DNA from 2 places in the Paenibacillus sp. IHBB 3054 genome. Region 2 is predicted to be linked to the other one. Evidence: predicted binding sites of a transcription regulator. Region 2 holds the regulator's gene; the other holds the start of a gene.
What was found. The regulator CtsR, encoded in region 2, represses protease genes until heat stress. The targets are predictions, from matches to a motif close to ATGGTCAATAAAGGTCAAACA.
Positions count from the first base shown of each region.

Region 1 (16,130 bases), on a different contig from region 2:
TCGAAGCATGTGCACGGTGAGCTGCGCCGAATGCGTCGTTGACGAACAGGTCAGCCAGTTCCGCGAACTGCTTAGCCAGTTCAGGATCGTTCTTTTCTTCACCCGGATAGAAACGGACATTCTCAAGCACAAGTACATCACCGTTGTTCAGTTCAGCAATTTGTGCTTTAACAGCATCGCCGATCGCTTCATCAGCTTTGGCAACTGGTTTGCCGAGCAGCTCGGACAGACGTACAGCAGCACCGGTAAGGCGCATGGAATCAACGAATTGACCCTTAGGACGGCCCATATGGCTGGCCAGAATGACCTTTGCACCGTTCTCGATCAGGTATTTAATCGTTGGAAGTGTTTCGCGGATACGTGTATCATCAGTGATTTTACCGTCTTCCACTGGCACATTGAAATCGACGCGTACAAATATGCGTTTGCCTGCTACTTCTACATCACGGACGCTCTTTTTGTTCATGATTAGTTTCCTCCACACCCATATTGGTTCACTCACGAATCCATTTAGAAAGAGCGGAAACAAGGAACTTCTGTTTCCGCTCTATAGATGCTGCTTATATAAAAACGATCTTATTGAGCAAGTTTAGCGAAGTGTTCCAAAGTGCGAACGAGTTGTGCAGTGTAAGACATTTCATTGTCGTACCAAGCAACAGTTTTAACCAGTTGTTTGTCGCCAACAGTCAGGACTTTAGTTTGTGTTGCATCGAACAGGGAACCGAAAGTCATGCCTTTGATGTCGGAAGATACGATTTCATCTTCAGTGTAGCCGTAAGTTTCTGGATCGGAAGCTTCTTTCATTGCTGCGTTCAGCTCTTCAACAGTAACGCTCTTGTTAAGAACAGTAACCAGCTCAGTCAGGGAACCTGTAGCTACAGGCACACGTTGAGCAGCTCCGTCAAGTTTGCCCTTCAGATCTGGAATAACCAGGCCGATGGCTTTAGCAGCACCGGTAGTGTTAGGGATGATGTTCTCAGCAGCAGCACGGGCGCGTCTGAAGTCGCCTTTAGCGTGTGGAGCATCAAGAGTGTTCTGGTCACCAGTGTAAGCGTGGATAGTTGTCATCAAGCCTTCAATGATACCGAACTTGTCGTTCAGCACTTTTGCCATTGGAGCCAGGCAGTTGGTTGTGCAAGATGCGCCGGAGATAACTGTTTCAGTACCATCCAGAATGTCATGGTTAACGTTGTAAACGACAGTTTTCATGTCGCCTGTAGCTGGAGCGGAAATAACTACTTTCTTAGCTCCGCCTTTCAAGTGTTTCTCAGCTGCTTCTTTAGTTGTGAAGAAACCTGTGCATTCCAGCACGATGTCAACACCGAGGTCGCCCCAAGGAAGTTCTTCAGGGTTGCGGTTAGCCAGAACCTTAACTTCTTTGCCGTTTACTTTGAAGAATCCGTCGTGAACTTCAACTTCACCCTGGAATTTACCTTGAGTTGTATCATATTTAAGCAAATGAGCAAGCATCTTAGCGTCAGTCAAGTCATTGATTGCTACCACTTCGATACCTTCTACATTTTGAATACGGCGGAATGCAAGGCGTCCAATACGTCCAAAACCGTTAATACCAACTTTTACACTCATTGAATAGTTCCTCCTAGATTTCGTTTTATTTATTCAAGACAGGCCGTTAAGCTTGTCAAGACAACAATGTTAAGTATAATGCAAAATAACTGCGAATGCTCTCCAGAAACTGGATGCTATAGGATCTGCTGTATTTGTGCGTCGATTTCTTTGCCGATTTCGACAGCCGCTGCCTCGTCTATGACGAGTATGTCCTCTTGCCCAAACCGCAGCATCGCATGAATGGCCTTCGCCTTGCGTTTGCCTCCGGCAATTCCGATGACAACTTCCGTCCGGATAATATCCTCCAGTCGCAGTCCCATCGTCAGCATGGTATGGACTACCTGGCCGTCTTCATTGAAATAGTAGCCGAACGATTCGGCAACCGCGCCTTCTTCCTGTATTTCCGAGACCGTAGCCTCATCAAGCTTACGGCGGTGGGTCATTTCAATGGCATCGCCAATTCCATGAACAATAATACGCGATCTACGGATGATTTGCACGATTTCTCCAATATTGGAGTCCAGCGCCAGCGACTGATAAGCATCTCCGCTGAGCAGATCGGGCACATGCAGCAGCCGATAATTGGCTCCAAGCCGTTTGGCCATCGTCGAAGCAATGGTATTGGCCTGAATCTCCATACTTTCCCCAAGTCCTCCGCGCGCCGGAACAATCCAGGCGTTCTTATAGGAATGGGATAACGGCGGTGTCAGCTGATCGGCCATTTCGGCCAGTGTCGAGCCGCCGGTGACAGCAATCGTATCGCCTGCACGGAGCACACCCAGCAACGCTTTGGCGCCTGCCCGGCCCAGCTCACGTTTGGTAAACAACGATGTCTCACAATCGCCAGGCACTACTATGACTTTACTAAGACCGTACGTTGAGCGAATCTTCTCTTCCAGATCATCCAGGCCGAACAAGCTCTTGGCGATCGGCTCCAGCAGGTCAAGCAGTCTGCGCCCGGCATCGCTGATGCGCATGCCGACACTTTCGATCTCAATGAGCCCTTGCGATTTCAGAAGATCCGTCTCGGCGCGCAGTACCCGCTCAGTCATATCAAGCGAAGCGGCGAGCGTCCTGCGTCCGATAATATCGGACAGCATGATCTGATGTAGAATCGTGTACCGTCTCTTAAGGGTTTCCATGAGATCAGGCAGAAGCTGCTTTTGGATTTCTAATAAATTACGCATGCTTTCACTCCTGCAACTTCGTCTTTCTCTATTCCCTTGTTCGTGGTCTCAAAATGTCCCGGGTTAACTTTTTAAGTCCCACCCATATTCTACCCAAATATTACGCGGAGTGCAAGTCTTCCGAGAGTATAATTCTCAACCTCTTTTCATCTTATACATCTGCCAAGCCATGTAAGGGGCTGAAAGTCTTGTGCTGGCCGCACAAACGCACAAACTGTATACTTCCAGCCGAGCTGAAAATGAGGCCACAGAGATCCGGGAAAAGATATTTTCCGAACAACAGGATGAATCCATTGCATTTGCATAATAAGTGTATTATAATAATTTCTGTTGCGCCCGTGGTCCAATGGATATGACGTAGGCCTCCGAAGCCTGAGATCCAAGTTCGATTCTTGGCGGGCGCGCCATTATTTTCTTATTTGTCTATAATTTAGCAACACCCATACTATTGTTTAACCAAAGAGCCAGGTGATGGCTCTTTTTTTTGCAACTAAGTTTGACTTTCTTTGACTTTTTGTTTGAATTTGTTTATCATGTGGTTAATACGGTAACAGTAAAAATGAACACATTCGAAGAACCAATTCAAGGAGGTTTTCCACGTGAGTTATATTCCTATGGTAGTAGAACAGAGCAACCGCGGTGAGCGCGCTTATGACATCTATTCCCGCCTGCTGAAGGACCGCATCATTTTCCTTGGAACGGAGGTTAATGACGTGGTAGCCAATTCCATCATCGCGCAAATGCTGTTTCTGGCTGCCGAGGATCCGGAGAAGGATATTCACCTGTATGTAAACAGCCCTGGTGGCTCCATTACAGCGGGTATGGCTATATTTGATACAATGCAGTACATCAAACCGGATGTATCGACGATTTGCGTAGGTATGGCCGCTTCGATGGGAGCTTTCCTGCTGAACGCCGGTGCCAAAGGCAAACGTTTTGCACTCCCTAACAGCGAAATTATGATTCACCAGCCTCTGGGTGGTGCTCAAGGTCAGGCAACGGACATCGAAATCCGCGCCCGCCGCATCCTCAAGCTGCGCGACAAGCTGAACCGTATTCTGTCCGAGCGCACAGGACAGTCGCTGGAACGGATCGAAAAGGACACCGACCGCGACTATTTCATGAGTGCAGCTGATGCAGCTGAATATGGTATTGTCGATAAAGTTATCGAGAAGACGCTGCCTGCCGGCGTTTAATACAAGCAACAACAAAGAGGCTGGTTGGGACCACTAAGTGATCCCCGCCAGCCTCTTTGTTGTTTTATAGTCCAGGTGCATTATTCTATTGATGAAGGATTAACCCAGACGCCCATACCCCAACGTGTCCAGCTTCCCGGCGATAACACGGTAACCTCTTCCGTTAGGATGCAAATGATCTATTGACAGCAGCCCCCGTTCGTTGCCGGCAAATTCATTATATATAGAGGCGAACCGGCATACCGGGCTGCTATATCCCGCAGCATAGCGGTTAAACTGCCTCACCCATTCCGTTGCTTCCGTCAACTGGGGATAGGGGTTATACAGTCCTACTATTCTTATAATATAGGGTCTCCGCATGCCCGCCTTCAACTGCGAAAGCGTGCCCATAATGTCATTCAAATTGCGCTTGCATTCCCGGAGCGCTTTTTGCAGTACCGGGGCCAGATCGCCCGGTCGGCTGCCCGCCGCTTTGGCCGCCTTGATCAAATCGTTGCCGCCAATGGACAACGTAATCAATTCGGCCTCGCTGATGGCAAGACGATAGTTGTAATCCCCCTTCAGCCTCTGCTCCAATCCATCTGTGGTTAAACCGTTGACCCCCAAATTGGATAATTCGATCGGCACCCGCAGCCGCGCCTCGGCCATCCGGCGGTAGACCGGAACAAACCCATTGCCCGGCAGAGCTCCAAATCCTGTCGTTAACGAATCGCCAATCGCCGTGTACTGAATACTCATCGTTACTTTCCCTCCCCGCTCCTAAGCTGGTTTCTCCTTTAGCTTATGAACGGTTAGGTGATCCGGTAACGGAGAAATGTCCGTAGCCGGCATTGGCGGATTCGCAGTCAGGTCACTGCACTTACTTCAATGCGGCAAATGGACTGCTTCCGCTTGGGAGCAGCTCCTTGAACGTGAAAGTAAACTCAGGGAATCCGGCAGCATACGCAGTGTATTCATACAGCTGGAAGAAAAGGACCGCCTTGCCGTCTTTCAAATAGAAATTCTTCTCCGTATTCAGGCCGGTGAAGCCGCCAAGATACCCGCCATTTGCTTTCAGCAGCTTCGTCAGCTTTGCATTAAGCTCTTTTTTATAGTTGGGGTTGGCTCCGAATAAATCTCCAAGCAATAGCTGCTTTCCGTCCTTGAGTGAGAAGGTAAAGGCATTGCGGTAGGTCATCCCATGAGCGCCGCCGGTATAACCATACTGGCTGGTCACAAGGCTGAGCACCCCGTCCTGATTGTACGTAACCACGTATCCTCCTTCGTATTCATAGGGGCGGTCATCTTTGGCTCTATTGGCAATTTCCTTCTCGGCCCCTTCCGCATACTTGAGAAACGTCTGCTTAAGGGTATTATTAATCGCCGCCTGCGCCTTGGCATTGTCCAAACCGCTGATTTGCGGGTAATCCAGCTTGATTGGTGCGTCCTTGTAGTCCTTGCTGTAAGTTTCAGTCGTTACCGTAATTGGATTTTGTGTTTTCTTTATCACATTTAACCGTCCGGAGGCAGCATTCCAATCCCCCTTATAGCCCAAATAATCGCTGAGCAGATCAAAGGGAACATACAGACGGTTATTTATAATCTTGCCTTCAAACTCTCCCAGGAAATAATTATTGACCGAGATGGATATGCCGTAATCGGAGATCATCAGCTTGGTCCGTGTAATTCCGCTCCCGATCGTATAAGTTTTCTCCGTTTTATCATAAGTCAATGGCATACCCAGAGTATCACGCATAAAAGCAACCGGCACCCATACTTTTCCTGCGCTTACTATCCCGGTATGCTGTGAAATCGTTCCGTTTGTTTTTAATACAACAAGTGATGAATTGACCTTAGCCTGTGTCTTGGCCGCTGCGGCCTGGCTTGTCTCTGCGGGCAAAAGAGCTCCGCCCAGCAGCAATCCTGCTGCCATTAATCCTGCGCCCCATTTACGGGCCTGTTCTTTCGACATATACTTCATTCTTTTTTCCCCTTCCGCTGGTACGATGACTGACTCTTCCCATTATAGAATAAACAGCAACCGTGGTTGTTACAACGCTCCTTACAGTTTCTTAAAGTTTCCCTGCAAATATTACGAGTCTTATTACATTACTTTAAACAAATTGAGAGATTTCACACCTGCTTCTGTACTTCAAAAGCAAAAGCAAAAAGAGACGTTGCCTCCGCCATCACAGCGGAAGCAACGCCTCACCCGTTTCGTAATTATTTCAGTTCGTACATTACGCTAAGCTGGGTGGATACTTTAACCTCTCCCGCTTCAACCGAAGTGCCTGCAGCCATATCGGCCGATGCTTTTGACATTTGGGCGTTCTCCATATAGACAACCGGATTATTACCGTCATCGTTCTGGATAACCGTAACGACCTGGCCCAGACTGCGTTTGGCCACTTTGGCAATCGCGGCTGCCTTCACATCTGCATTAGCCATTGCTTTCTCAATAACCTGTGCTTCGAATGCAGAAGGATCCTCGATGGCAAACCGTGCACTTCCGATGTTGTTCGCTCCCGCTGTAGAAGCAGCATCCAGCAGTCCCCCGACCTTAGTCAGATCGCGGTAAGAGACTTGCAGCGTGTGCTGGGCGTTATAACCCTTAACCTGTTGACCGTCTTTTTCAGTGTAGGCGTAATTAGGCTGCACATAAAATTGGGTGCTCTGAATGTCCTTATCCGCGATACCCCAGGTTTTTTTCAGCAGGTTGGTCAGCTTAGTGATTTTGGCTCCATTGGACTTCTGTGCTTCTTCAGCTGTTGCAGCAGAGGTGCTGACGCCGATGGACAGATACACGATATCCGGCTTGATCGAAAGCTCGCCTTTACCTACAACACTAACGACATTTCTCTGCACGTCCTCAGCAGCGTAAGCCTTTTCAGGAGCCTGAAGCACTCCACTTAACGCCGTACCCCCTACCAATAAACTTCCCGCCAGCAATACGGTACCGACTGTTTTGCCCCATTTCTTCATCCTTGCCATCCCCTTTCATTCTCCAAAAATTGTTGGTACCCTCTAGACGGAACTGCTTGGCAAAAGTTGCATATCCCCCAACGCTTCTGAAGAAAAAATTTGCAGAGGTTACATTCTGCCTGCATTTCACGTCTCGATCCAAAACCTCCGGATCACGTTGCCGTCCTCTTCGATGTATGAACTATCCTCCACCCCGCCGTTTCTGCGGATCGTCCGTTCGGAAGCGATATTGCTGTCATCGCAAACGACAAGCGCTTTTGTAATCCCAAGCCCGCCCGCCTTCAGCAAGGCCTGTCTCAGAAGTTCGGTTGCCAATCCCTTGCGCCGCTCAGAGCGAAGTATTCCATATCCAATATGTCCACCGCTCTGAAGCAGTTTCCCGGTCAGGCGATGCCTGATATTTACTGCACCCACCACTTTGGAATCGGCATTCACCAACCAGTAGGTGGAACTAGGTACCCAACCTTCTTTAAGATTTACGCCATCCGCGTTATCCTGCAAATACCGGACCATAGCCGCGAAGTCGGTGGGATCAATGCCAATTACCCAAGGGACGAATATCTCTCCACATGCCAGCCATTCCTCGTAAAATGCCAAGTACTGCGGCGCCAGCTCTACTGTCGGCTCTGCTAAAGTCACCTGATTGTGCATGCTCATTCTCCTTATAGTCTCCATTAAATTCAATTTTCCTTAACAAGGTAATAAAAAAAGCCCGCAAAGGGGCTTTTTAAACTGGCTGCCTCCCGGAGAGGGAGAGCAGCACCGTTTCTGGTGTACGAATAAGTAAGACCTTGCAAAATTATTGGTTCTCAAGCTCTTCCTTGCTTACAAGACTAGTCAAAGCGGTTACAGCTTGATCCGCATCGGCGCCATCCGCGCTAATATAAATCTCCGTGCCGGAACTGATCGCCAGGCTCATAATGCCCATGATGCTTTTGGCGTTAACCTTTTTATCGTCTTTTTCCACGAAAATCTCCGACGAAAACTTGTTAGCTTCTTGCACGAACAATGCTGCCGGCCGAGCGTGGAGCCCCGTCTTCAACCGTACAACTACCGGGTGCTTTGTCATGAAACGCTTACCCCCTATTTGAGATCTGCCCAAAAATTTCACATTAATTTTATAATATTATATCATTATAACCTCATCCACACTAGAAAAAAAATAATCAGCTTCCCCGAACCTTATCAGCCAGCTCGTCAATTTTGCGCAAACGGTGGTTTACACCGGATTTGCTAACCGTTCCCTTCAGCATCTCGCCCACTTCCTTGAGGTTGATGTCCGGGTGTGCCAAACGGATTTCAGCGACCTCGCGCAGCTTATCCGGCAGGCTTTCCAGTCCCACTTCACGCTGCAGCAGCTTGATGTTCTCAATTTGCCGCACCGCAGCGCTAATCGTTTTGTTCAAATTCGCCGTTTCACAGTTGACGATCCGGTTCACGGAGTTGCGCATATCGCGCATAATCCGCACATCCTCAAATTTAAACAACGCTTGATGCGCTCCAATCAGACTGAGAAATTCAATGATCTTCTCGCCTTCCTTGATATATAGGATAAAGCCTTTCTTGCGCTCTATGCAGCGGGCGTTCAGGTGAAATTCCCCAGCCAGATCCGCCAGCGCTTTGCAGTGCTCCTCATACATGGAGGCGATTTCCAGATGGTAGGAAGAACCTTCCGGGTTGTTGACCGATCCCCCCGCCATAAATGCACCACGCAGATATGCGCGCTTACAGCAGTTTTTACCGACGATTTCCTTGTCGATCCCATCGGTAAAGATGAAACCTTCGGAAACAATCCGCAAATCCTTCAGGATCTCCTGAACACGGTTTGGGATTCTTACGATATAAACGTTATTCTTCTTCAAACGCATTTTTTTACGCACGAGCAGCTCGATATGGACCTGGTAATATTTCTTAAGCAAAGAATATACCCGCCTTGCAATCGCGGCGTTTTCCGTCGAAATGTCGAGAACTACCTTTTTGCTCGAAAGCTGCACCGAACCATTCATTCGGATCAGCGCTGACATTTCCGCTTTCTCGCAGCAAGGCTGGCTCTCCACCATCGTCAGCTCTTTTTTTGTAAGGGCCGCAAAAGACAAGGGGCTCACCTCTTTCATGTTCATCCAAAAATCAAACCAGAACTATCTGGATTTCCAGTCCTTCACTAACTGGTAAATATGGTGACTGAGTTTATTCGTGTCATGCCGGAGATAAGTCTTGAATAAGACCAGCTTATCCGCAATAACCTTATAACCGTTACCATCTAGCACATCCCGGTCAAGCAGCACCGGGCGGGCGCCTTTTTCCGCATATTTGACCTGAACCTGCTCCGGAATCTCGCCGTCGTTGACAATGACGTAATCAAATAAGTGCAGGCCGACATGATCATATACCGCTTGAAGATGATCACTGACCGTGTAATTATCCGTTTCACCAGGCTGAGTCATCACATTGCAGACAAAGATCTTAATCGCTTCGGATTCTACAATGGCCTCCGCCAGCTTCGGCACCAGCAGGTTGGGAAGAATGCTGGTATACAGGCTTCCGGGGCCGCAGAGGATGGCATCCGCATTACGGATGGCCTCCAGCGCCTCCGGCAGCGGTTCCACATCAGCCGGCTCCAGAAAGACGCGTTTGATCCGTCCGCCGGCCTCCGGAATTTTGGACTCGCCGGTAATAATCGTGCCGTCCGACATCTCCGCATGCAGCACCACAGCGTGCCCCGCAGCCGGCAGCACTCTACCGCGAACGGCGAACAACCGGCTGAGCTCACGGACAGCGGTGACAAAGTCACCGGAGATATCCGTAAGCGCTGCAAGAATAAGATTGCCAAGGCTGTGTCCGGCCAGTCCTTCTCCACTGCTGAAGCGGTATTTCATAATCTCCGCCATCAGCGGTTCTACATCAGCCATAGCCGTGAGCACATTGCGAATATCGCCTGGCGGCGGCATTTGCAGCTCGCTGCGCAGAATACCGGAGCTGCCCCCGTCATCCGCCACAGTAACTATAGCCGTAATATCAAGCGGCTTTTCCTTCAAACCGCGAAGCATGACAGACAGACCGGTACCGCCGCCCATCACGACGATACGCGGACGCTGCCCTTGTTCTTCAGCCACTAATGATCCCTTCTCTCGTTAATGCCGATCACGCTCGGAATCCCGATGGCTAACCGCTACGGATTCCGTCTCGCTAACTCCAAGCATTTTGCCCAAATATTCCGCGATCGCTACCGAACGGTGTTTGCCGCCCGTGCAGCCGATGCCGATAATAATCTGGGATTTGCCCTCCTTGCGGTATTGCGGAATTAGGAAATGAAGCATATCCAGCAGCTTGGTCAGAAACGTCTGCGTTTCAGGCCATTTCATTACATAATCGTAGACATCGCTGTCTTGGCCAGTCTTGGGCCGCAGTTGATCCACATAGTGTGGGTTAGGCAAGAAGCGGACATCAAATACGAGGTCTGCATCGATCGGAATGCCATACTTGAATCCGAACGAGGTAATGTTAACGGAGAGTGTGCTTTTTCCAAGATGCGAAAACCGCGATACGATCTTCTCCTTCAGCTGCACCGGCTTCATGCTGCTGGTGTCCAGACACAGTGTAGCGGAATCCTTCAGCTCTTCCAGCATCTGGCGCTCCAGCCGGATGCCGTCAAGCGGCATCCCTTTGGGAGCCAGCGGATGATGCCGCCGGCTCTCCTTGTAGCGCTGGACAAGCACAGAATCCGTTGCATCCAGAAACAGAATCTCGCAGCCGATGGTTGACTCGTTTTTGATGTAGGCCAGCGACTCCGACAAAGCCGTAAAAAACTCCCGCCCCCGCAGATCAATTACGAGCGCCACTTTGGCAATTTTCCCCTTCGACTGCTCAATCAGCTCGGCGAATTTCGGGATCAGCACCGGCGGCAGATTATCGACACAGAAGAACCCGAGGTCCTCCAGACTTTGTACAGCAATGGTCTTGCCTGCACCCGACATACCCGTAATAATGATCAGGGTGGCACTAGCCGACGGAGATTGCTCCAATTCGGTCATTAAAGCGTCCCCTCCCTAAAATTAGTATATGAATAATTCCAGCTTATTAAGAACGCAACAAGAGACCGGCGGCCCCAATAATACCAGCGTCATTACCCAGTTCGGCAGGAACGATGGTAACGCCTTTCTGCAATGGTTCGGGAGTCAGCTTGGCGAATACACGACGGACCTCGTCAAACAGTATATCTCCTGCCTTGGAGACACCGCCGCCAATGATAAACACTTCAGGGTTAAGCACCGCAGCTACCGCCGCAATGGACTTGCCCAGATAGAACGCTGCACGGTTAACAATACGAATTGCAACTTCGTCGCCCGCTTTTGCCGCATCAAATACTTCCTTCGCCGCAATCTTCTCTACCAATGACAGAGAGGTGCGGTCCCCGCGTGCTACAGCATCATTGGCCATACGGATAATTCCCGTAGCAGAGGAAACGGTTTCCAAACAACCCATATTGCCGCAGCCGCACTGGATCGCTTCCAGGTCTGGCACTACAGAGATATGGCCCAGTTCACCGGCGAGACCGGCAAATCCTTGATACACCTTGCCGTTAATGATAATGCCGCCGCCAACACCCGTTCCCAGTGTGTAGCAGACGCAATTCTCAATGCCGCGTCCCGCACCGCTCCAGGCTTCGCCCAGTGCAGCCACATTCGCGTCATTGTCTATTTTCACAGGCTTGTTCAATCGGTTCTCCAGAATGGAGCGGATCGGCACATCTCTAAAACCTATGTTAGGCGCAAGGATGATGATTCCTTCACGAATGTTCGTAAACCCGGCAAGGCCCGCTCCTACACCGGCAAGCTGATCCCAAGAGTATGGAGAGTCCTCCACAATCTGGCGCACATATTTCTCGATGTTATCGATGACGGCATCGACGCCATCCGCAGTCCCTGTAGGACCTTCATAAGTGTGCAGCAGATTCCCCTCGGCATTGCAGATTCCAACCTTAATCGTGGTTCCACCTAAATCCACGCCAACGTAGATATTTTCAGACATGTAACAAGCCACCTTTTTCTATGCTAAAATAGTTAATCCTACGTACCCACTATAATAGAAGCTTTCTCTGCGGTCAAGGAAAGGCGACACACCCGGCTAATTTGAAAGCTAAGTCATCCAGAGCACATGAATTTATTGGCCAGGCAAGATACATGGACAATGCACATGGCATAGTTAAGAAATGCAGAGCCGGGATTAATTAGAACTAAAACAGGTTTTTACGGGTGCAAAAAAGACTTCCCGGCCTTTAGGGGCGGGAAGTCAGGCGGATTTTCCGGGTTAACCGGCGAGGAACATCTGTAGTAAATCAATCTTGTCATTATTCTGACAAAATGCGTTTTTGCCCCTCCAGCGCACGAATCGGTGCGATATTCTGTGTGAACTCCAGCGTACCCATGTAGCGGCCTGCTTCATCACGGACGGCGAAATAACGGATGTAGATAAATTTATCCTTAATCGCAATCCAGAAATCCTCGGCATCCTTGCGGCCTGCCTTAAAGTCTTCCAGTAATTTCTCGACCACATGAACGCTTTGCGGCGGATGGCAGTTCTGCACCGTGCGGCCTATAACCGCTTTGGTCCGGGCGAAAATCCGTTCCTTGCCATGTGAGAAATAGCGGACTACATCATTCTCATCAATGAACGTTAAATCGACCGGCAGATGGTTCAGTACGGTCTCCAGTTGATGAAGCGACAGCAGGCCCGTCTCGAAACGGATAAAGCCCTGCGGACTTTCGCCTACAGCTTCACTCTGCACTGCAGCTCCTTCCGGTTCGTCAGCACGCTCAGGAATCCACTCCTGCTCCGGTGCAGTCAGGCAGAAGCCGATCTCGTCGCTTTCTCTGGCTATCTTGACCCATTCATCCTCGGTCAGCTTGTCGAGCGCCATCGGCAGCAGAATATTTTCTTCCTTAAAGATCATCTCATTTACTTCCTGGATGATGTTCGTAAGCATAACACCGATGTCCTCGGCTTGGCCGTTATACTGGCTGAGTGCAGCTTTAGCCTCTTTTATCATCGCGCGGATGCCGTCGTCCACACCCCACATGACCTTGGTCGGGCCATAAATTCCGTATTTCTCAAGATACGGGAACAACAGGTTCTCTTTGCGGCTGTAATGCTTGTCGAGATCCAGCAACAGGCTGAGATCCTCCAGCAGCTTGAAGATGATTTCTTCACTGTCATTCTTCAGAAATTTGCCGGCATGCAGCTCCAGGCGGAAGTTGACCAGACGTTCGATTTCACGGTTCTCCAGCTTGAAGGTATGCACGGGGTGACCAGGCTGCTCCTCCGGCTTCGAGGAACGGTGAATCTGCTCAATGGAGCCTTTGAAGATGGCCGTATGCACCGAACACAGGCGCTGGACCTCCGCTACAGGAATACCCTCCTCCGTCATCAGCGAATGCTCCATCGCGGAAATCTCCGCCACCGTAACATCGCCTACCGCTTCAGCGAAGCGTGCTTTGACCTCTTCTACACTTTTTCCGGCATGAAGCTCCTTTATAATTTCTTTGAGCATCGCCTGCCGGCGTGTCTGCTCTGGTACATCTACTTCGCGGTTGTTAATCAATTCACTCATTGGGATTCCGCTCCTTTTATCATATTGTCTTGCAGATAATCTCTATTCAAGAATCTCGAAGCCATGGCGCTGAAACGTCAGCTTTACGGCGTCCGGATTCATTTTCTTCAGTTTGATTCCTTTGGACAAGGTCATGAAACGGCCTGCGGTCTGCAGCATTCCCGGCTTGGCAATATCCTGGAAACCCAGCTCTGTCATAATGTCAATAACCTCGGGATGCCGGCTCACCAGCTCGAATATGGACTCATCCATCTTCAGCACTTTGTTCATATGCATCTTCTCCCTACTGAGAATCCTTCTCAACAACAGCTTAGCATAGCCGATAGGGGCCAATAGTGATTGCAATCACTAAGTGAAAAAAAGATCAATCCGAAAGTCCGCACATCTCTGAAGATAAAAGAAAAAGCCGGCTGGTCCCTGATTGAGGGACCAGCCGGCTTGCCTATTCAAAAGATATTTAGAAGAAGCTGTACTTATTTATCCAGCGTTTCGCTCCAGTCATGCACCATGGTGCCCTCCAGGAACTTCTCGGCATCCATCGCCGCCATACAACCGGTTCCCGCTGCGGAGATTGCCTGCCGGTAACGCGTATCCTGCACATCGCCGCAAGCGAATACACCCGGAATGTTCGTTTCCGTCGTACCCGGATTCACCACAATGTACCCATTGGTATCGGTAGTAATCTGACCGCCCAGGAACGCTGTGTTCGGTGTGTGTCCAATGGCTACAAATACGCCGTCCGCTTCCACCAGTTCTTCAAGACCTGTCTCGTTATTGCGGACTGTCAGCCCTTTAACCCCAGCGTCGCCGACCGTTACTTCAAGCGGTGTGCGGTTAAGCGCCCAGGCTACCTTGCTGTTGTCGCGCGCCCGGTCCTGCATAATCTTCGAAGCACGAAGCTCCGGACGGCGGTGAACTAAGGTTACACTGGAAGCGAACCGGGTTAGGAAGCTGGCTTCCTCCATAGCGGAATCGCCGCCGCCAACCACGACAATCTTTTTGTTGCGGAAAAAGAAGCCGTCACAGGTTGCACAAGTGCTGACCCCGCGTCCTACATTCTCCTGCTCACCCGGGATGCCCAAATATCTGGCCGAGGCACCAGTCGAAATAATAACTGATTCGGCCTCCAGCACACCCAGTCCATCTACAGTTACTTTAAAGGGGCGCTGCGAGAAATCCACGGATTCCACCCAGCCGTTCTTGAATTCCGCACCGAAGCGCTGCGCCTGCTTACGCATGTTATCCATCAGGTCATGACCGAGGATTCCCTCAGGAAAGCCTGGAAAGTTCTCCACTTCTGTCGTCGTTGTCAGTTGTCCCCCCGGCTGCAAGCCTTCAATCACGAGCGGGCTAAGGTTGGCACGCGCCAAATAAATCGCGGCAGTCAGCCCGGCCGGGCCTGTTCCGATTACAATCGTTTTGTACATCACTTTGGCCTCCTTACAAGTGGGTTATTTATTTGGAAGAAACGGCTGTAGGGCTTCTCGGAAGCCAAGATGCGTTTCAGGTGAACAATATAAAGGATGCAGTATAATACTCACTTTATACTTCCTTGCTTATATTTCCTTGCAGTCATGTTGCAAGTATCTAGATATTCTCCGTTGACGAGGGCAGGGTCTCCTGCCCGGGCAAGCTCTCAGGAATATCACATTCGTTGCTGATACGGCGTGCATACCGGCTTACCATGGAGGCAGAAACCCCATAATGCTGGGCCACCTCGCGATAGGTAATCGGCCGGTCATGCAGTTTGGCAGTCAAATATTCCAGGGCTGCGGCCCAGCCTCCCGTATGGCGGAAGTACGGCACATCGGGATACAAACTGCTAACAAACTGCTTCCATAGGAGCTCGGCGTCCTTTTTCTGGATGGCATCATACCGCCGGTCCATCATTGATGCCGTATGGTCCAATACCCGCTGCCAGTCTTCTTTCCATTCCGGCGGCCCTTTATGGCTTAGCAGCGGGAGCTCCTCCTGGGGAGCAGCATTGGCATCCGGGCTGCTGCCAATCAGCCGCTGCAGGCTGAGCAGCGCCGCCTCCTGCAGCTTATCTTCCTGCAGCGGCTCCTGCGCCAGAAGCCCGTTCAGCACCTCGGACATCTCTTCGTCCTCGATCCAGCGCAGCGCTTCGGTCACCTGCAGCCTCGTGTTGGCATCACCATAACGCAGCGCCCAGAAGAACGAAGCGCGCAGCAGCGGATTGTTCCGCATTTCCTCGGTAAAGCTGTCCGTGTTGCCCTGCCACTGCTTGAGCTGCTCCTGAAATGGCAGCTGGTAGTTGTAGCTGACAAGAGGCATCGGTCTGCCTTCGGCCTGCGCCCCCTGCAGCTGTGACAGGAAGAAGCCCGGCACAGCCGATTCGGGATCCAGCTTGGCTGCCTGTCTCCAGCAGCGCAGCGCTTCATTGTACAGGCTGCTGTTGCTGGCGGCCGCTGCACAATAATGATAGAGACCGGCGTCTCCGCCCACCTCTTCATCCTTCAGCAGGCGGCGGAAATGGCCATAGGCTGTTCTGTGTCTGCCCAGAATGCCCATCGTTGTGGCCATTTTGAACACATGCTCCTGATGAAACGGCACTGTCGCCTCAAGCATACGCAGCAAGACCGCTAGCTG
Region 1 covers NZ_JBOFBG010000056.1:15,371-31,500, forward strand. The annotation lists gene ACQ76X_RS33490 (phosphoglycerate kinase) at 1-466, opposite strand, end outside; gene gap (type I glyceraldehyde-3-phosphate dehydrogenase) at 577-1,587, opposite strand; gene ACQ76X_RS33500 (sugar-binding transcriptional regulator) at 1,704-2,756, opposite strand; tRNA gene ACQ76X_RS33505 (tRNA-Arg) at 3,089-3,163, shown strand; gene clpP (ATP-dependent Clp endopeptidase proteolytic subunit ClpP) at 3,356-3,952, shown strand; gene ACQ76X_RS33515 (GDSL-type esterase/lipase family protein) at 4,052-4,690, opposite strand; gene ACQ76X_RS33520 (PdaC/SigV domain-containing protein) at 4,812-5,912, opposite strand; gene ACQ76X_RS33525 (SIMPL domain-containing protein) at 6,155-6,913, opposite strand; gene ACQ76X_RS33530 (GNAT family N-acetyltransferase) at 7,040-7,564, opposite strand; gene ACQ76X_RS33535 (HPr family phosphocarrier protein) at 7,713-7,982, opposite strand; gene whiA (DNA-binding protein WhiA) at 8,080-9,009, opposite strand; gene ACQ76X_RS33545 (gluconeogenesis factor YvcK family protein) at 9,052-9,987, opposite strand; gene rapZ (RNase adapter RapZ) at 10,045-10,944, opposite strand; gene ACQ76X_RS33555 (ROK family glucokinase) at 10,991-11,941, opposite strand; gene ACQ76X_RS33560 (DUF438 domain-containing protein) at 12,261-13,520, opposite strand; gene ACQ76X_RS33565 (DUF1858 domain-containing protein) at 13,563-13,790, opposite strand; gene trxB (thioredoxin-disulfide reductase) at 13,994-14,947, opposite strand; gene ACQ76X_RS33575 (tetratricopeptide repeat protein) at 15,108-16,130, opposite strand, start outside.
Region 1: a site for CtsR is predicted at 3,250-3,270, ahead of clpP (ATP-dependent Clp endopeptidase proteolytic subunit ClpP). Genes of this name have one in related genera too.

Region 2 (16,130 bases):
ATACTTTGTGTAACCCGCGGATTCATCGTTGCAGGCTTTACGCCCAGACCGGCAAGATCTTCACCGTAGGCAGCGATAAAAATTTCAGCGACTTCAGCTACTGTAGTATTCATTTCCTCCGCTTTGCGGATTAGCTTGTCATCGACATCGGTGAAATTGGTAATATATCGGACCTCATTGCCGATTGCCTCTAAATAATTGCGGACCGTATCAAAAACAATAACAGGTCTGGCATTTCCGATATGCATATAGCCGTAGACGGTTGGTCCGCATACGTACATTTTTACCTCGCCTGACTTCAGAGGCACAAACTGCTCCTTGCTGCGACTCATTGTGTTGTAGATTTGCAAAGCCATGCTGTCCCAATCCTTTCTGATGTTCCGGCATTCACTGGAATACCGGGATGCTTAAATTTCATAGTCCCCTATATATTGCTGGCTTTCCAGCCGACGCTGCTCGGCTTTCTGCTTATCCTCATTCCCGAGCTGTTCCCGGATTTCCTCAATCTCCTTCTGCAGGAAACGCAGGGAATCTACCAGCGGATCCGGCATCTTGGTATGGTCGAGACGGTCGGATACCCGTTCCCCGTTGCGCTTGACTACTCGGCCGGGATTGCCTACCACAGTGCTGTTATTGGGCACTTCACGCAGTACGACTGCGTTGGAGCCGATATTGGAATTATCGCCGATCCGGAACGATCCCAGTACTTTCGCACCGGAACCAATTACAACATTATTGCCGACAGTAGGATGGCGTTTCCCTTTTTCTTTACCGGTCCCCCCAAGTGTAACCCCTTGATAGATAATAACATCATCACCGATTTCACAAGTTTCGCCAATGACTATCCCCATGCCATGGTCGATAAACAACCGCTCCCCGATACGGGCGCCGGGATGAATTTCGACACCGGTCATAAACCTGCTGATCTGTGAAACGATGCGCGCCAGCGTATACCAGCGCCGTTTGTAAAAAGAGTGGGCCATCCGATGACCCCAAATGGCGTGAAGTCCGGCATAAGTGAAGACAACCTCGAATCTGCTGCGGGCTGCGGGATCGTTGTCGAATACTGCCCGAATGTCCGACTTGATATGCTTAAACATCACGGTTCCCCTCTTCTTGGCTTCCCCGCCTCCTGTTTACAGGTACGCATAAGGAAGGTATTGGCGCAGCCCACTATCTATCTCTCTACACGTTTGCCGCGAGCTTTGGCCTGGTCAGAAATCCATCTTTATATCCAAAGAATCTGCTCTCCTATTTCAACAAAAAACGCCTCTGCAGCTTAAAGCTGCAGAGGCGTGTAACCGCGGTTCCACTCTGCTTGGATGATTGCATATTCCCCAGCCCGGCATTCCGGCCTCTGGATGCAACATCCCTCTTGCGTCGTTAACGGCAACGTTCCCGGCATAGTCTAACGTCCCTCAAAGGAACGCTCAACCCTGCAGCTCACAGGCGCATGTTCAGCGGCGGACAAATGAATAACTTCCAGCCTCTTAAGGAAGTTCCTTACGAGGTTATTCTCTCTGGCAATTGTCCTTATGCGCGTACTTTTCCTGATCACAGCTATTACAATATTCTTCTATCTTAGCGAAAAGATAAGGGACTGACAAGAGGTTTGCCCCCAGGCCTTCAAAGCTTAGGCCCCTTTGATTTGTGATTTCAAACGTTCAATGACACGGTTCCGGCCCAGCAGGGCAATCGTCACATTCAGATCACGGCCATGCGTCTGACCTGTTAAAGCGACACGGATTGGCATAAACAGCGCTTTTCCTTTATGGCCCGTCTCTTTCTGTACTTCTTTAATCAGAACAGCCATATTGCTGGCAGTAAAGTCTTCAGTACCTTCCACCTTGGCCAGAAAAGCGGAGAGAACTTCAGAAACCTGGCTCTCAGCCAGAATCTGAGCCGCTTCCGTTTCGAGCTCCACATGGCTGCGGAAGAACATTTCGGACAGCCCGACAATATCCGATGCAGCCGTCAGCTGCTCCTGATACAGTGCAACGAGTGTTTCCGCCCAGGTCTGCTGTTCATCATTAAGCTGAGCCGGCAATCTTCCCGCCTTTTGCAGATGAGGAATGGCCAGCGCTGCAATCCGCTTCGGATCCGCATGCTTAATGTAGTGATTGTTCAAATGAGCCAGCTTGTTCGTGTCGAATACAGCAGGACTCTTGGACAGGCGGTCAGCGGTAAAGATCGAGATCAGCTCTTCTTTATTAAAGATTTCCTCTTCACCTTCCGGAGACCAGCCAAGCAAGGAGATGAAGTTAAAGAGAGCTTCCGGCAGATAGCCGAGCTGATCATACTGCTCGATGAATTGAATAATGGATTCGTTCCGTTTGCTCAGCTTCTTGTGGTCATCGCCGACAATCAGCGTCATATGACCAAAGAGCGGCGGTTCCCAGCCAAGTGATTCGTAAATCATCAGCTGGCGCGGCGTATTGGAGATATGGTCTTCCCCGCGCAGCACGTGGGAGATTTCCATCAGATGATCATCTATCGCTACAGCAAAGTTATAGGTCGGAATTCCGTCCTTCTTCACGATTACAAAATCGCCCATTTCTTTAGTAGTAAAAGAAATGCTGCCTTTTACGATGTCCTCAAAGGTATATGTGCGATCTTCCGGCACCCGGAAGCGGATACTGGCAATACGTCCTTCCGCTTCAAACGCGAGGCGTTGTTCCTCTGTCAAATTGCGGTGCTTGCCGGAATAACGCGGAGTTTCGCCGCGGGCCGTCTGTTCCTCACGTTCCGCTTCCAGCTCCTCTTCGGTGCAATAGCAGCGGTAAGCCAGACCGCGGTCCAGCAAATCCTGCCAGTAGATACGATACAAATCAAGGCGTTCGGTTTGGCGATAAGGGCCGTATTCTCCGCCAACGTCCACGCTCTCGTCCCAGTCTACTCCCAGCCATTTCAAATATTTCAGCTGGCTTTCTTCCCCGCCGGCGACATTGCGCTTTACATCCGTATCTTCGATCCGGATAATGAATTTCCCGCCCAGATTACGGGCAAATAAATAGTTAAACAGTGCTGTTCTGGCATTTCCGATATGTAAATGTCCCGTAGGGCTCGGTGCGTAACGCACCCGGACTTGATCCGCCATAGTATTCCCTCCGCTTCATAATGGTTAAAATTAGGTCACTTGCAGCCATCTCAAGATGATATCACATCTTGGAGCAGGCAGACAATAGATTGTGCCGCAATTCCTTCGCCGCGTCCGGCAAAACCGAGCTGTTCGGTAGTGGTCGCTTTTACATTTACCTTCGAGGTTTCCGCTCCCAGTGCGCGGGCAATGATCTCGGTCATCTGCGGGATGTACGGAGCCATCTTTGGCTTCTGGGCAATAATGGTTGAGTCGATATTGCCGAGCTTATAGCCACGCTCGCGTGCAAGACTCCATACCTGCTCCAGCAGCTTCAGGCTGTCCGCATCCTTGAAGGCCGGATCGGTGTCGGGAAAATGCCTGCCGATATCGCCGAGCCCAAGCGCCCCCAGAATAGCATCACTTACCGCGTGCAGCAGCACATCCGCATCGGAGTGCCCCAGCAGCCCTTTTTCATAAGGGATGGTGACTCCGCCAATAATACACGGTCTTCCCTCTACCAGCTGGTGTACATCAAAACCTTGTCCTACAGCTATCATGCTTAACCCTCTCCCCTGTTTCTTTCTGTAAATTCGGCAAAATCCAGGTCTTCCGGCGTTGTGATCTTTATGTTCCTGTAGCTTCCCTCCACCACAGATACCGGAATCCCGCTGCGCTCGGCCAGACTGGAGTCATCGGTGCCAATAAATCCTTCCTGCTCCGCCGCGGCATACGCCGCAAGCAAATCAGACAGACGAAAAGTCTGCGGGGTCTGAATCGCCCACAGACTTCGCCGATCCGGCGTAGACAGCACCTTGCCATTACCGTCCACCTGCTTGATCGTATCCTTTACCGGCACTGCAAGTACGGACGCGCCGACCGCTCTGGCCCGTTCGTAGCAAGCATCAATCTCACTCTCCTGCACGAATGGACGTACACCGTCATGCACCATGACCCAGTTGGTGTCCAGCTGCTTTAGCCCCAAATGCACGGAGTGCTGGCGTTCGGAGCCTCCGGGAACGACAGCCTTCACTTTATCCAGCTTATAGGCCTCTACCCATTCCCGGCAGCGTTCTATGTCCTCCTGGCCAGTGACCAGCACAATTTCAGAGATAAGCTCATGCTGCTGGAACACCTCCAGCGTATGCACGATAATGGGTTTGCCTTGAAGCAGCAAATATTGCTTGCTCTCGGCGGTCCCCATCCGTGTTCCTCTGCCTGCCGCCACAATCACGGCGCCCACACTGTTCGACATTCTTTTTGCTCCTGTCTTTCACGTATATCCCCATCATAACGTGTTTGGCGGTCATTTCCAACCCAAAAGACATTTTGCGATATGGCTTCTTGCTTATTGCGCTTTTTCCAGCAGTTTCGGTTTGGCGAAAATCATTCTGCCGGCTGAGGTCTGCAGCACACTTGTAACTAAAACCTCCATCGTTGTGCCAATGTACTCGCGTCCGCCTTCAACGACAATCATTGTTCCATCATCGAGATAGGCTACCCCTTGTCCATGCTCCTTGCCGTCTTTAATGACCTGTACGATAATCTCCTCTCCCGGCAGAACAACCGGTTTTACCGCGTTTGCCAGATCGTTGATATTAAGTACGGATACCCCCTGCAGCTCACAGACCTTATTGAGATTGAAATCATTGGTTACCACCTTGCCGCGCAGCACTTTAGCGAGCTTGACCAGCTTGCTGTCCACCTCGGAGATCTCTTCGAAATCCCCCTCGTAGATAAGTACCTTCACATCCAGTTCTTTCTGGATCTTATTGAGAATATCTAGACCGCGCCGGCCACGGTTACGTTTCAGCAGATCGGAAGAATCGGCGATGTGCTGAAGCTCTTCCAGAACAAACTCAGGGATGACAATCGTCCCCTCGATAAATCCCGTTTTGCAGATGTCGGCAATCCGCCCGTCAATAATGACGCTGGTATCGAGAATTTTATGCTCCTCCAGTCCGCGGCCCTCCGGTTCAGCCGATTGTCCCCAGCGCCCGGTTGTCCAAAGCGAGGCCAACTCCTCTTTCTTCTCCAGACCGATACGCAGCCCCATATAACCCAGAGCTAGCGTGGCAGCCACCTGCACCAGCTCACCTGCCTTCCCCAGCCAGTCCATGGCCGGATGGAGCAGCAGGGACAACAGCAGCCCTCCCGTAAGTCCTGCGGCACCTGCGGCCAATTCATTCATCGGAATTCGTGAGCAGTACAGCACCGCCTCACGCAGCTTTGAACCCGCCCACTCCGCGCATAAAGTCCCCGCAAACAAAAAAATAATGGCACCCAGCACCGTAAATAAAATGCTTCCTTCCACAGGCAGGTTTTCCCCCAGCTTTCCCATTCCCTCCGGGAATCCTTTTTCTGCCGTATGGTATAGCGAAAAACCGGACCAGGCTCCGCATAACCCGGCAAGCGTCAACATCATTTTTTTCCACATAACCTTAAGCACCTCCTTTTATTCATCCTAAAATGATCTATACCTCACCAGTATGTTCCAATTTTCAGGACGGTAATCGGGGGTTGCATATTTTTTCTCATACTTTTACCTTACCGCTTCTGTACAGATTCCCAGGAACTCCTATTCCCGTTGAAAACAGGGGGGCCAAGGCATATAATGAACTCAATTACGAACCCAGGGGTGAATGAAAAATGAGCGCACCAAGTTTACAGGCCTTTCAGGATCAAGTCTCCGAACTGCTGCTCCGTCACCGTAGTCTTCTGGATGTAATGTCCAAGAACGGGCAGAGCAGCGCATCCGTCAACCGTGCCGTTGTCAAGGCCATTACCGAATGCGGCTGTATTCAGCTGCATGCCACCAAACAGGTATTCGAGCCCGCTTTGGGGCTTGAACAAGCCAAGGAACTCGCAGGAACTCATCTTGAGGGCCAACTGTGCGAGAACTGCCGTGAGGTTGTCGCCTCCGAGCTGGGGCGGGAATTGTTCTATATGTCCGCACTGTGCAATCTGCTTGACATTAATATGGACGAGGTTGTGGTGAAGGAATCGCAGAAATGCGCTACGCTCGGTTTGTTCAACCTATCCTAATTATGGCTGCAGACGCTCTTGTATGCTTTCTTCATTCGTTCAACCGAAAAAGGCTTTGCCGTCCACTGAGGTCAGGGAGGGCAAAGCCTTTTTCGGTATATATAAAGGAATTATCATCTAGAGGAATAACTTGCATGCTACCCGTTCTTGGAGTGATAGATCTTGTCTTCCGAACGTCTTCTGCGGCGGTGACGGCGACGTGCCGTGAGCCGGTCAATATTATGCTTAAATCCGTACAAAGCATACAGCGCGAGCAGTCCAAAGATCATCTTGGCAATCTGCTCCGGGAACACAACTGCTACTGCTACCGCCACAATAATCACTAACGGCGCACCAACGACCGCTTTTTTGGGCAGTCCGATCTTCTTGAAGTTAGGGTATTTGACTGTGCTGACCATCAGATAAGATAAGAGCAAAGTGGCAACAATCATGAATGGAGCGGAAACATCTTTATGAAAAAGGGCCAGTGTGGCGAGCACGCCACCTGCAGCAGGAATAGGCAAACCGACAAAATATCCGGGGATTCCCGGGCGGACATTAAAACGGGCCAACCGCAGCGCCCCGAACACCGGGAATATTGCTGTTACAGTCCAGCCGAGCGCAGAACTCAAATCCTGCAGGCTTGTAAGATACATAATTAGCGCAGGTGCCACACCAAAGGATACGACATCGGATAGGGAATCCAGCTCCTTGCCAAATTCACTCTCGCAGCCCAGCGCCCGCGCTACACGGCCATCTAGTCCGTCAAGCAGCATAGCGATAATCACCATGATAGCGGCCATGCTAAGCTTGCCGTCAAACGCCATCATGATACCAAACATTCCAAGCATCAGGTTACCAATGGTAAAAAGACTCGGAATTGATTTTTGTATCATTTCTTCACCTCTATTTTATTACTTTGAGCCTAACTTCTTCAATATTACGTGATTGTATGTTATTTACATTTGCCTGTCAATAAGAACTTGTTTCTGCAGACGTTTAAGTCCGTCTTGGATATTTCGTGCCCGAACCTCTCCGATTCCATCCACCTCATCGAGTTCCGCGATGCTCGCGGTCATCAGATTCGGCAGCATTTCGAAGCGCTCCACCAGATTGTGGATGATCACATTCGGCAGGCGTGGAATCTTATTAAGCAGCCGGTAAGCGCGCGGAGTAACGACTTCCTCGGAGGCAATCGCTGTAGAGGAATAACCAAGCAGACGGGCAATATGATTGTCATCCATCAGCTCATCGTCGCTGGAACGTTTGAGTCCGGCAATAATTTCGCGGATTTTGTCCTCCTGTTCCTCTCTTGCATAGTCTCTGTACAGAAGCCATGCTTCTTCCTCTGTATTTCCGACCAGTTCTTCCATCTGCATGCTGATCAAGCGCCCTTCGTTGCCGAGTTCGTTGATATAGCGCTTGATTTCCATCTTAATGCGCAGTACCATCTCCACACGCTGGATCACCCCGACTACTTCAGCCACGGTAACGATGCCTTCATATTCAGAAGCGGAAAGGTTCGTTAAGCCCTGGGTAAGTACTGCTTTGTACTTCTCCAGGGTTTGTATGGCCTGGTTGGCTTTGGCCAGAATTGCCCCAATCTCCTTAAGCGCATAACGGATGGAACCTTGATACAAGGTAATGATGTTCCGCCGCTGGGAAATGGATACCACCAGCTTGCCCGTCTGCTTGGCGACACGCTCTGCAGTACGGTGGCGGATCCCTGTCTCAATGGAGGAGATGGAGGAGTCGGGAATGAGCTGCGTATTTGCGTACAGTATCCGTTTCAAATCCTCGCTCAGAATAATAGCTCCGTCCATTTTGGCTAATTCATATAAATAATTGGGTGAAAAATCGCAGTTAATGGAGAATCCCCCATCGACAACTTCCATCACCTCCGGGCTGTATCCGACAACAATCAAAGCTCCTGTCTTTGCACGCAGCACATTCTCCAGACCTTCCCGGAAGGGAGTTCCGGGTGCCGCCATCCTCAGCAGATCATTCATATTATCTAATTGATTATATTCTTTCATCTTCCTATGCCCCCTAATCTAACGCGACCGATAGTGCATCTGCTACGGTACTGACGCCAATAATCTGGATATCCTGCGGATGTTTCCAGCCTTTCATGCTCTTCTCTGGCATAATCACTCTCCGGAAGCCAAGCTTAGACGCTTCCTTCACCCGCATTTCAGCGCGTGAGACCCCCCTGACCTCCCCGGTGAGACCGACTTCACCAAAGAAGACATCATAAGGCTTGGTTGATATATCGCGGAAGCTGGAAGCAATGCTGATGGCTACAGCCAAATCTACTGCCGGTTCATCCAGCTTTACCCCACCGGCAACGTTCAGATAAGCATCCTGGTTCTGCAGGAACATCCCCATCCGCTTCTCCAGCACCGCAATAATAAGCGCCATCCGCTGGTGGTCCATACCTGTGCACATCCGGCGGGGGGAAGGGAAATGAGTTGCAGCGACAAGCGCTTGAAGCTCAACAAGCACCGGCCTGGTTCCTTCCATACTCGCCACTACTGCGGAACCCGCTACACCTAGCGGACGTTCGGACAAGAACAGCTCGGAGGGATTCTCCACTTCCGTAAGCCCGATCTCCCCCATCTCAAAGATACCGATCTCATTGGTTGAACCGAAGCGGTTCTTAACTGCCCGCAGCAACCGGTACGTATGATGCCGCTCTCCTTCAAAATAGAGCACGCAATCCACCATATGCTCCAGCATTCGTGGCCCGGCAATCGCGCCTTCCTTAGTGACATGACCTACAAGAACCGTTGCGATCCCGCGGATTTTGGCGATACGCATAAATCTTGTCGTACATTCCCGAACCTGTGTCACACTGCCGGGTGCACTGGTCACTTCCGGCATGAATACCGTCTGGATGGAGTCAATGACGAGGAACTGAGGTTTGATCTGTTCAATTGCTTCCTCGATGCTTTCCATATTTGTTTCGCACAGTACATACAGCTCTGCCGACAACGCCCCGAGGCGATCGGCACGGAGTTTCGTCTGCCGAACCGATTCTTCTCCCGAGATGTACAGTACGCGTAAACCTTGAGTAGTCAATGCATGCGAGGTCTGCAGCAGCAGGGTTGATTTCCCGATGCCGGGGTCGCCTCCGACCAGCACCAGCGATCCCGGCACAATACCTCCGCCGAGAACCCGGTTAAGCTCACCGATGCCTGTCAATATACGGGGCTCTTTGTCACTTTCTATATTTATGATCGATTGCGCCTTTTCTTTACTCTGAAAAATAGGTGCATTCATTCCTTGTGTTTTGACTACGCTTTCGGTCTCCTCAACCATGGAGTTCCATGCCTGGCAGCCCGGGCATTTGCCGAACCACTTCGGCGATTCGTAGCCGCATTCGGTGCAGAAAAATTTAGTTTTTGGTTTAGCCATGTGTACTCCTTACCGTCCGAACTGCTTAAATTGCGGATAATTTTCTCTTATTCAAAGTTTACCATTTCTGCACCTTGAACGAAAGGTCACTTCAGAGCTACTTTTGAGGAGTATCTCATTAACTTTCCTGAAAAACGGGTGAATTATCACCAAAAGGGTCTGCACAGCAACAAAAAGCCCCCGCCCCTCTATACGGAGGAGCGGGAGCTATGTTTCACAGATGGATATTATTTCTCAGTTTCCACTTCTTTTTCCAGGGAAGCTGCTGGCGGTTCAACGGTAGTTACGACAAGCTCACCGTTCACCTCATCAATCTTGAGGGAATCACCTTTTTTGATGTTGCCCTTCAGCAATTCTTCGGACAGCCGGTCCTCAATATGCTTCTGGATCGCCCGGCGAAGCGGACGTGCGCCGAAGGCTGGATCATAGCCCTCTTTCGCCAGGAAGGCTTTGCCTCCCTCTGTCAGCTCAAAGTCCACATCGTACTCACGCAGCCGCTTGCGCAGCTCATCGGACATCAGCGTAACAATTTCTGCGATATGCTTTTCTTCCAGGGAGTGGAAGACAATGATCTCATCAATCCGGTTCAGGAACTCTGGACGGAAGCTCTTCTTCAACTCATCCATAACCTTGCCCTTCATATTGGTGTAGTCTGCTCCCGCATCCTGCACCGCTGTGAAGCCCAGCGTCGAATTCTTCTTGATCGCCTGCGCCCCTACATTGGAGGTAAGAATGATCAGAGTGTTGCGGAAATCGACCACGCGGCCTTTGGAATCGGTCAGACGGCCATCTTCCAGCACCTGCAGCAGGATGTTGAATACTTCCGGATGGGCCTTCTCAATTTCGTCCAGCAGTACTACGGAATATGGTTTGCGGCGTACCTTCTCGGTCAATTGTCCGCCTTCTTCATAACCCACATAACCTGGAGGCGCTCCTACCAGACGGGAAGTGGAGTGTTTCTCCATGTACTCCGACATATCAATCCGGACCACCGCATTCTCATCACCGAACATTGCTTCAGCAAGCGCCCGTGCCAGCTCTGTTTTACCAACCCCGGTAGGACCGAGGAAGATGAAGGAACCCATAGGGCGTTTAGGATCCTTAAGTCCTGCGCGTGCCCGGCGGAGGGCCCGGCTGACTGCCTTGACGGCTTCGTCCTGGCCGATTACCCGTTCATGCAGGATAGACTCCATATTAAGCAGACGGTCGGTTTCCTCTTCCTTCAGCTTGCTGACCGGTATGCCGGTCCAGCTGGCTACCACTTGAGCGATATCCTCCGGTGTAACCTGCGAGTCGGTGCGGCCTTGCTTCTCTTTCCACTGGTTCTTGGTCGTGTCCAGTTCCTCGCGGATCTTTTGCTCCGTATCCCGCAGTGCGGCAGCCTTCTCGAATTCCTGGCTCTGTACGGCTGAATCCTTCTCCTTGCGGATATCATCCAGACGCATTTCCAGTTCCTTCAGATTTGGCGGAATCGTATAAGAATTCAATCTTACTTTGGAGCCGGCTTCATCAATCAGATCAATTGCTTTGTCCGGAAGGAACCGGTCAGGAATGTAGCGGTCGGACAGTTTTACAGCCTCTACGATGGCTTCATCCGTGATCTTCACCCGGTGATGGGCTTCGTAACGGTCACGTAGTCCGTAAAGAATCTGTACAGCTTCCTCAGGAGAAGGCTGATCCACCGTAATTGGCTGGAAGCGGCGTTCCAAGGCTGCGTCTTTCTCAATATATTTGCGGTATTCATCCAGCGTAGTGGCACCGATGCATTGCAGCTCTCCACGGGCCAGAGCCGGTTTCAGGATGTTGGAGGCGTCAATGGCACCTTCCGCACCGCCTGCACCGATCAGGGTGTGCAGCTCATCAATGAAGAGCACGATGTTTCCTGCCTGGCGAATCTCATCCATAATCTTCTTAAGGCGGTCTTCAAACTCACCGCGGTATTTGGTTCCGGCTACTACAGAACCCATATCCAGAGTCATTACGCGTTTGTCGCGCAGCGTTTCCGGAATTTCATTATTGATGATCTTTTGGGCCAGACCTTCGGCAATGGCTGTTTTACCAACCCCAGGCTCACCGATCAGCACCGGATTGTTCTTCGTCCGGCGGCTCAGCACCTGAATGACACGTTCAATTTCCTTGCTGCGGCCAATAACCGGATCCAGGTTGCCATCCTTGGCATAGGCGGTAAGGTCACGGGCCAGGCCATCCAGCGTTGGTGTGCTGACATTAGCAGGCGCACCGCTGTGGCTGGAAGTAGCTTCGCTGCTGCCGAGCAGCTGCAGCACTTGCTGGCGGGCCTTGTTAAGGCTGATCCCCAGGTTGTTGAGTACACGGGCAGCTACACCCTCGCCTTCACGGATAAGCCCGAGCAGGATATGCTCAGTGCCGACGTAAGTGTGTCCCAGCTTGCGGGCTTCGTCCATCGACAGCTCAATAACTTTTTTGGCACGAGGAGTATACGCGATGTTTGTTGGCTGCTCCTGTCCTCTGCCGATCAGCGTTTCCACTTCATCCTGAATTTTCTCAAGACCCAGACCAAGTCCGATTAGAGCTTTCGCGGCTATGCCGTCTCCTTCACGAATCAGTCCGAGCAAAATATGTTCTGTCCCAATGTTGTTGTGTCCCAAACGAACAGCTTCTTCTTGCGCCAGCGCCAGCACTTTTTGTGCGCGTTCCGTAAATCTTCCAAACATCATATCTCCTGCACCTCCACGAATAATAAATATCTATAATTAATGTTGTGATCCCAGTGTTTCCCGGAGCAGCTTCGCCCGGTACATATCACGTTCAGTAGCCGTAAGCTCATCACCGAACAGTTTTTGCAAAAATCCCGGCTGTGTCTTGACATTCAACTCATTCAACACTGAAATCGAAGGCCCTTCCAGTATCCCCAAATCGACTCCAAGCCGCAAATCGGATAACCGCTGGGCCGACTCTTTAAGCTCCATCACTGCCGCATAGGACAAAATGCCGTAAGAGCGTTTAATCCGGTCGGTAATCCGCAGTGCGGAATCCACCAGCAGGCGTTCACGGGCATTCCGTTCATGCTCTATAATCTGGGTGACCACACTGTGAAGATTCTCAATGATTTCACTTTCGGTCTGTCCCAGGGTAATCTGGTTGGATATCTGAAAGATGTTCCCTACTGCTTCGCTGCCCTCACCATAAATCCCTCTTACGGTCAGTCCCACCTGATTTACAGCGGATAGAATCCGGTTGATTTGATGGGTCATAACCAGTGCCGGCAAATGCAGCATCACTGATGCTCTTAGCCCGGTTCCTACATTGGTGGGGCAACTCGTTAAGTACCCTCTTCTATCATCAAAGGCATAATTGACAGAAGCCTCAAAAATATCGTCGATGGCCGTTGCCCTTACCCAAGCCTCTTTGACCTGCAGGCCGGGAAACAGACATTGAATCCGGAGGTGGTCTTCCTCATTAATCATGATGCTGACCGACTCATCCTCGTTCAGAATGACCGCTCCACCCCGTGAATCATTGGCTAAATTTGGACTGATCAGATGTTTCTCCACCAGCACTTTTTTATCCAGCTCATCCAGCTCATCCAGCTTCAGCAGTTGAAAGGTACCAAAGTCCGCTGCAGCTTCTCCCTGAAACACGGGTGCCAGCTGTTCCAGCGCCTCTTCCGCCTGCTCAGCAGATGCCAGCAAAGGAAAAGGCAGGTGCTCCAGATTGCGGGCGATACGCATACGGCTGCTGATTACAATCTCGGAATGGCTGCCACCGCAGCGCATCCAGTCACTAAGCGCTTGTTCGGTAAACCGGAGACTTGACATGCGACATCCCCCCTATATATGAAAGACTTTACTCTTGTGCCATTTCTTTTTCAAGTCGGCGGATCTGATCCCGCAGCTCGGCTGCAGTTTCGAACTCCTCTTGCATAATGCTTTGCTGCAATTCCAGCTTCAGTTCATCAATTTGCCGTTTGCACATAATTTGTGCCCCCGCACGTTTCGGCAGCTTGCCTACATGAGCGGTACTGCCGTGCACTCTTCGGAACAGCGGATCCAGCGTGCTGTCAAAATATTTATAACAGGAGCTGCAGCCGAACCGTCCAAGTTTGCTGAACTGGGAATACGTCATGCCGCAATTCTCGCATTTCAGACCCTGTGCATTTTGGGTTGCCGCGGATTTCTCCTTGCCGGAACCTTCCAGATCCAGTAAACCGGAGAGCAGGCTGTGAATGGAGAACCCGCCCGCGGTTCCGGGAATTAACTCCCCCTTTTCCCGCGCACAGCTTTCACAAATATGAAATTCCGTCTTCTCTCCACTCACAATTTTGGTGAAATGAAGGGTAGCCGGTTTGACGCCGCATTCCTGGCAAAGCATAAGCGGTGTCCCCCTTACCATTCGTATTATTTACCAAGCAAAGAAATCAGCATGGCTTTCATAATCTTGGCACGAATCTCATCCCGGTAGGGCAGATTAATCGTCAGACAATCCCGGGAAACAGCGGCGCGCATGAGACACGCTTCACGCTTGGTTAAGAACAGGGCCTCCTCAAGCTGGTAAATCAGCCCTTCGGCGGAATTCTGGTCAATATCATTGCCTATCGTGGAATTGAGATGTGCGTAAAGCGCCACATTCTGAGGAAGCTCAAAGCGCTGAATCCGGATGTAACCTCCGCCTCCACGTTTGCTCTCGACCACATAGCCCTTCTCCAAAGTAAAGCGCGTACTGATGACATAATTGATCTGCGACGGTACACAGGAGAACTGGTCCGCCAGATCATTACGCTGAATTTCCACCGTACCTTCGGGACTTTCATGCAAAATATTCTTCAGATATTGTTCGATAATATCGGAGATATTACGCATCACTCATCCTCCAGTGTTCAAAGCGTTAGGGTAATTCTTGCTGTACATCCGTCCGGCGGTGATCTCTTAAGAACTTAACCCAAGCACCTGAAGGCGAATCGGACACAATGTCCTGCCTTTCAGACCATTACACTTAGGAGAGACTGCTTTCGGGATGCGTTGACTTTGACTTTCTTTGACTTTTTTCATATTATAACATATTCTCACTGAATTCCAAGTGGTTAGTCTTATTTTTTACTTATTGCCGCCATTGTATTCGGAATAACCCTTGGATCAACATGCATTTTTATATGAAAAATAAAAAGCTCTCCCTGCTTTATTCAAAGCGGAAGAGCTGCTTACGATCAGAAGAAATCCAACAACGCGGTCTGTGCCTGCGGCATAATCCCTTCCAGCCACTCCACGGCTTCTAGACTGCCGGTTAATTGCCCACAGCGGTGCAATTCTTCCGGACGTTTGTATCCAAGCAGCAGCACCGTCAATGTTCCAATACCGCAGTACAAATCCGCCTGCTCTCCGGTACCCTCCACTTGTATTAAAGATGCCTCACCTTGCTGATTGACCTTCCACTCCCACAGCCCGTCGTTCCACGGCGCATGCTCATCCTCAATATGCAACGTGCGCTTTTGCAGCTCGCTCTGTTCCTTAAAGGTGAGTCCTTCCACAAAGGCTTTGGCATTAACAATACGCGCCATAAAATAAGGATAATTCTCCTGCGGAATGCGGGGATCCGGAAGCAAAAACGGCAGCATATCATCTGCTGGCACCAGCTTTAACTTCGCAGCGGTGACCATCGAATCATGGTTGGCGAGAAAAGTCCACAATCCCCGGCGGGCTTCTTCGTCCATAAAAATGAATTCATCAATAACCAGTTCTTTGTTCTCTATTTTATAGAGCACATAACCTCCCGGTTCACCCGCTGAAGAATAAAACACACAATGATGTGTATCCTCATCCACTACGCTATTCTCCCACCATTCACGATCACGCAGCAGCGTACCGTTATACCCGGAAGCAAAGCGCCCGTATAACTGCTCCATTACTTCAATATTTGCTTTATCGCGCTCTACACGTCCCTCCATTTCGGCCTTCCGCGGAAACTCGCCCACCGGTATCGTGTACTTCTTATATTCACAGTAGATCTCCCACCCGAACCTGCGGTAAAAAGGAATCAAGAAGGGATGCAGGAAGGACAACGTATGACCTGATTCGTTCATTGTTTGCAGCGTGTGGGACAAAAGCTTGGCCACCAGTCCCTGTCTGCGGTTCTCCGGCCATGTCGCCACTCCAGCAATCCCACCCATGGAGACCGCTTTGCCTTGCACATACACCTGAAGAGGCAGCAGCGTCAGCTTCGCACTTAGCTCCCCTTCCTCAAAGATGCCCCAGGCTCTTTCCGGCTTGAACTTCTGTTTGGTTTTTACTCTGTCGTCACCGTTAAGTTTGAATTGAAAAGCGTACTCGGACAAGCCAAGGCTTGCCTCAAAATCCTCTAGCTGCAATTGCCTGATCTTCAATACCTTCACCTCATTATCAAATAGAATAGTGCTTATCAAGAGTATATCAAGTCCAGAAAAGGTACGCGAATCTGCCAAGAAAGATTATAAAGAATCCAATGGTTATCCACAACTTATGCACAGCAGCACAAAGAACCGGAAAGAATATCTTTCCGGTAAAAAATAGTTATCCACGATTCCACAGTCTCTATCCACAAATTCCACATATTATCCACAAAACCCGTGTATTACTTGGATTTTCTCTTGACGAATCCCCAA
Region 2 covers NZ_JBOFBG010000040.1:146-16,275, reverse strand. The annotation lists gene cysS (cysteine--tRNA ligase) at 1-356, opposite strand, end outside; gene cysE (serine O-acetyltransferase) at 408-1,100, opposite strand; gene gltX (glutamate--tRNA ligase) at 1,634-3,097, opposite strand; gene ispF (2-C-methyl-D-erythritol 2,4-cyclodiphosphate synthase) at 3,148-3,636, opposite strand; gene ispD (2-C-methyl-D-erythritol 4-phosphate cytidylyltransferase) at 3,639-4,331, opposite strand; gene ACQ76X_RS28990 (PIN/TRAM domain-containing protein) at 4,425-5,513, opposite strand; gene ACQ76X_RS28985 (hypothetical protein) at 5,726-6,121, shown strand; gene pssA (CDP-diacylglycerol--serine O-phosphatidyltransferase) at 6,259-6,996, opposite strand; gene disA (DNA integrity scanning diadenylate cyclase DisA) at 7,060-8,136, opposite strand; gene radA (DNA repair protein RadA) at 8,150-9,517, opposite strand; gene clpC (ATP-dependent protease ATP-binding subunit ClpC) at 9,745-12,213, opposite strand; gene ACQ76X_RS28960 (protein arginine kinase) at 12,250-13,314, opposite strand; gene ACQ76X_RS28955 (UvrB/UvrC motif-containing protein) at 13,343-13,867, opposite strand; gene ACQ76X_RS28950 (CtsR family transcriptional regulator) at 13,894-14,355, opposite strand; gene ACQ76X_RS28945 (GNAT family N-acetyltransferase) at 14,700-15,872, opposite strand; partial or broken gene ACQ76X_RS28940 (hypothetical protein) at 16,060-16,130, opposite strand, start outside.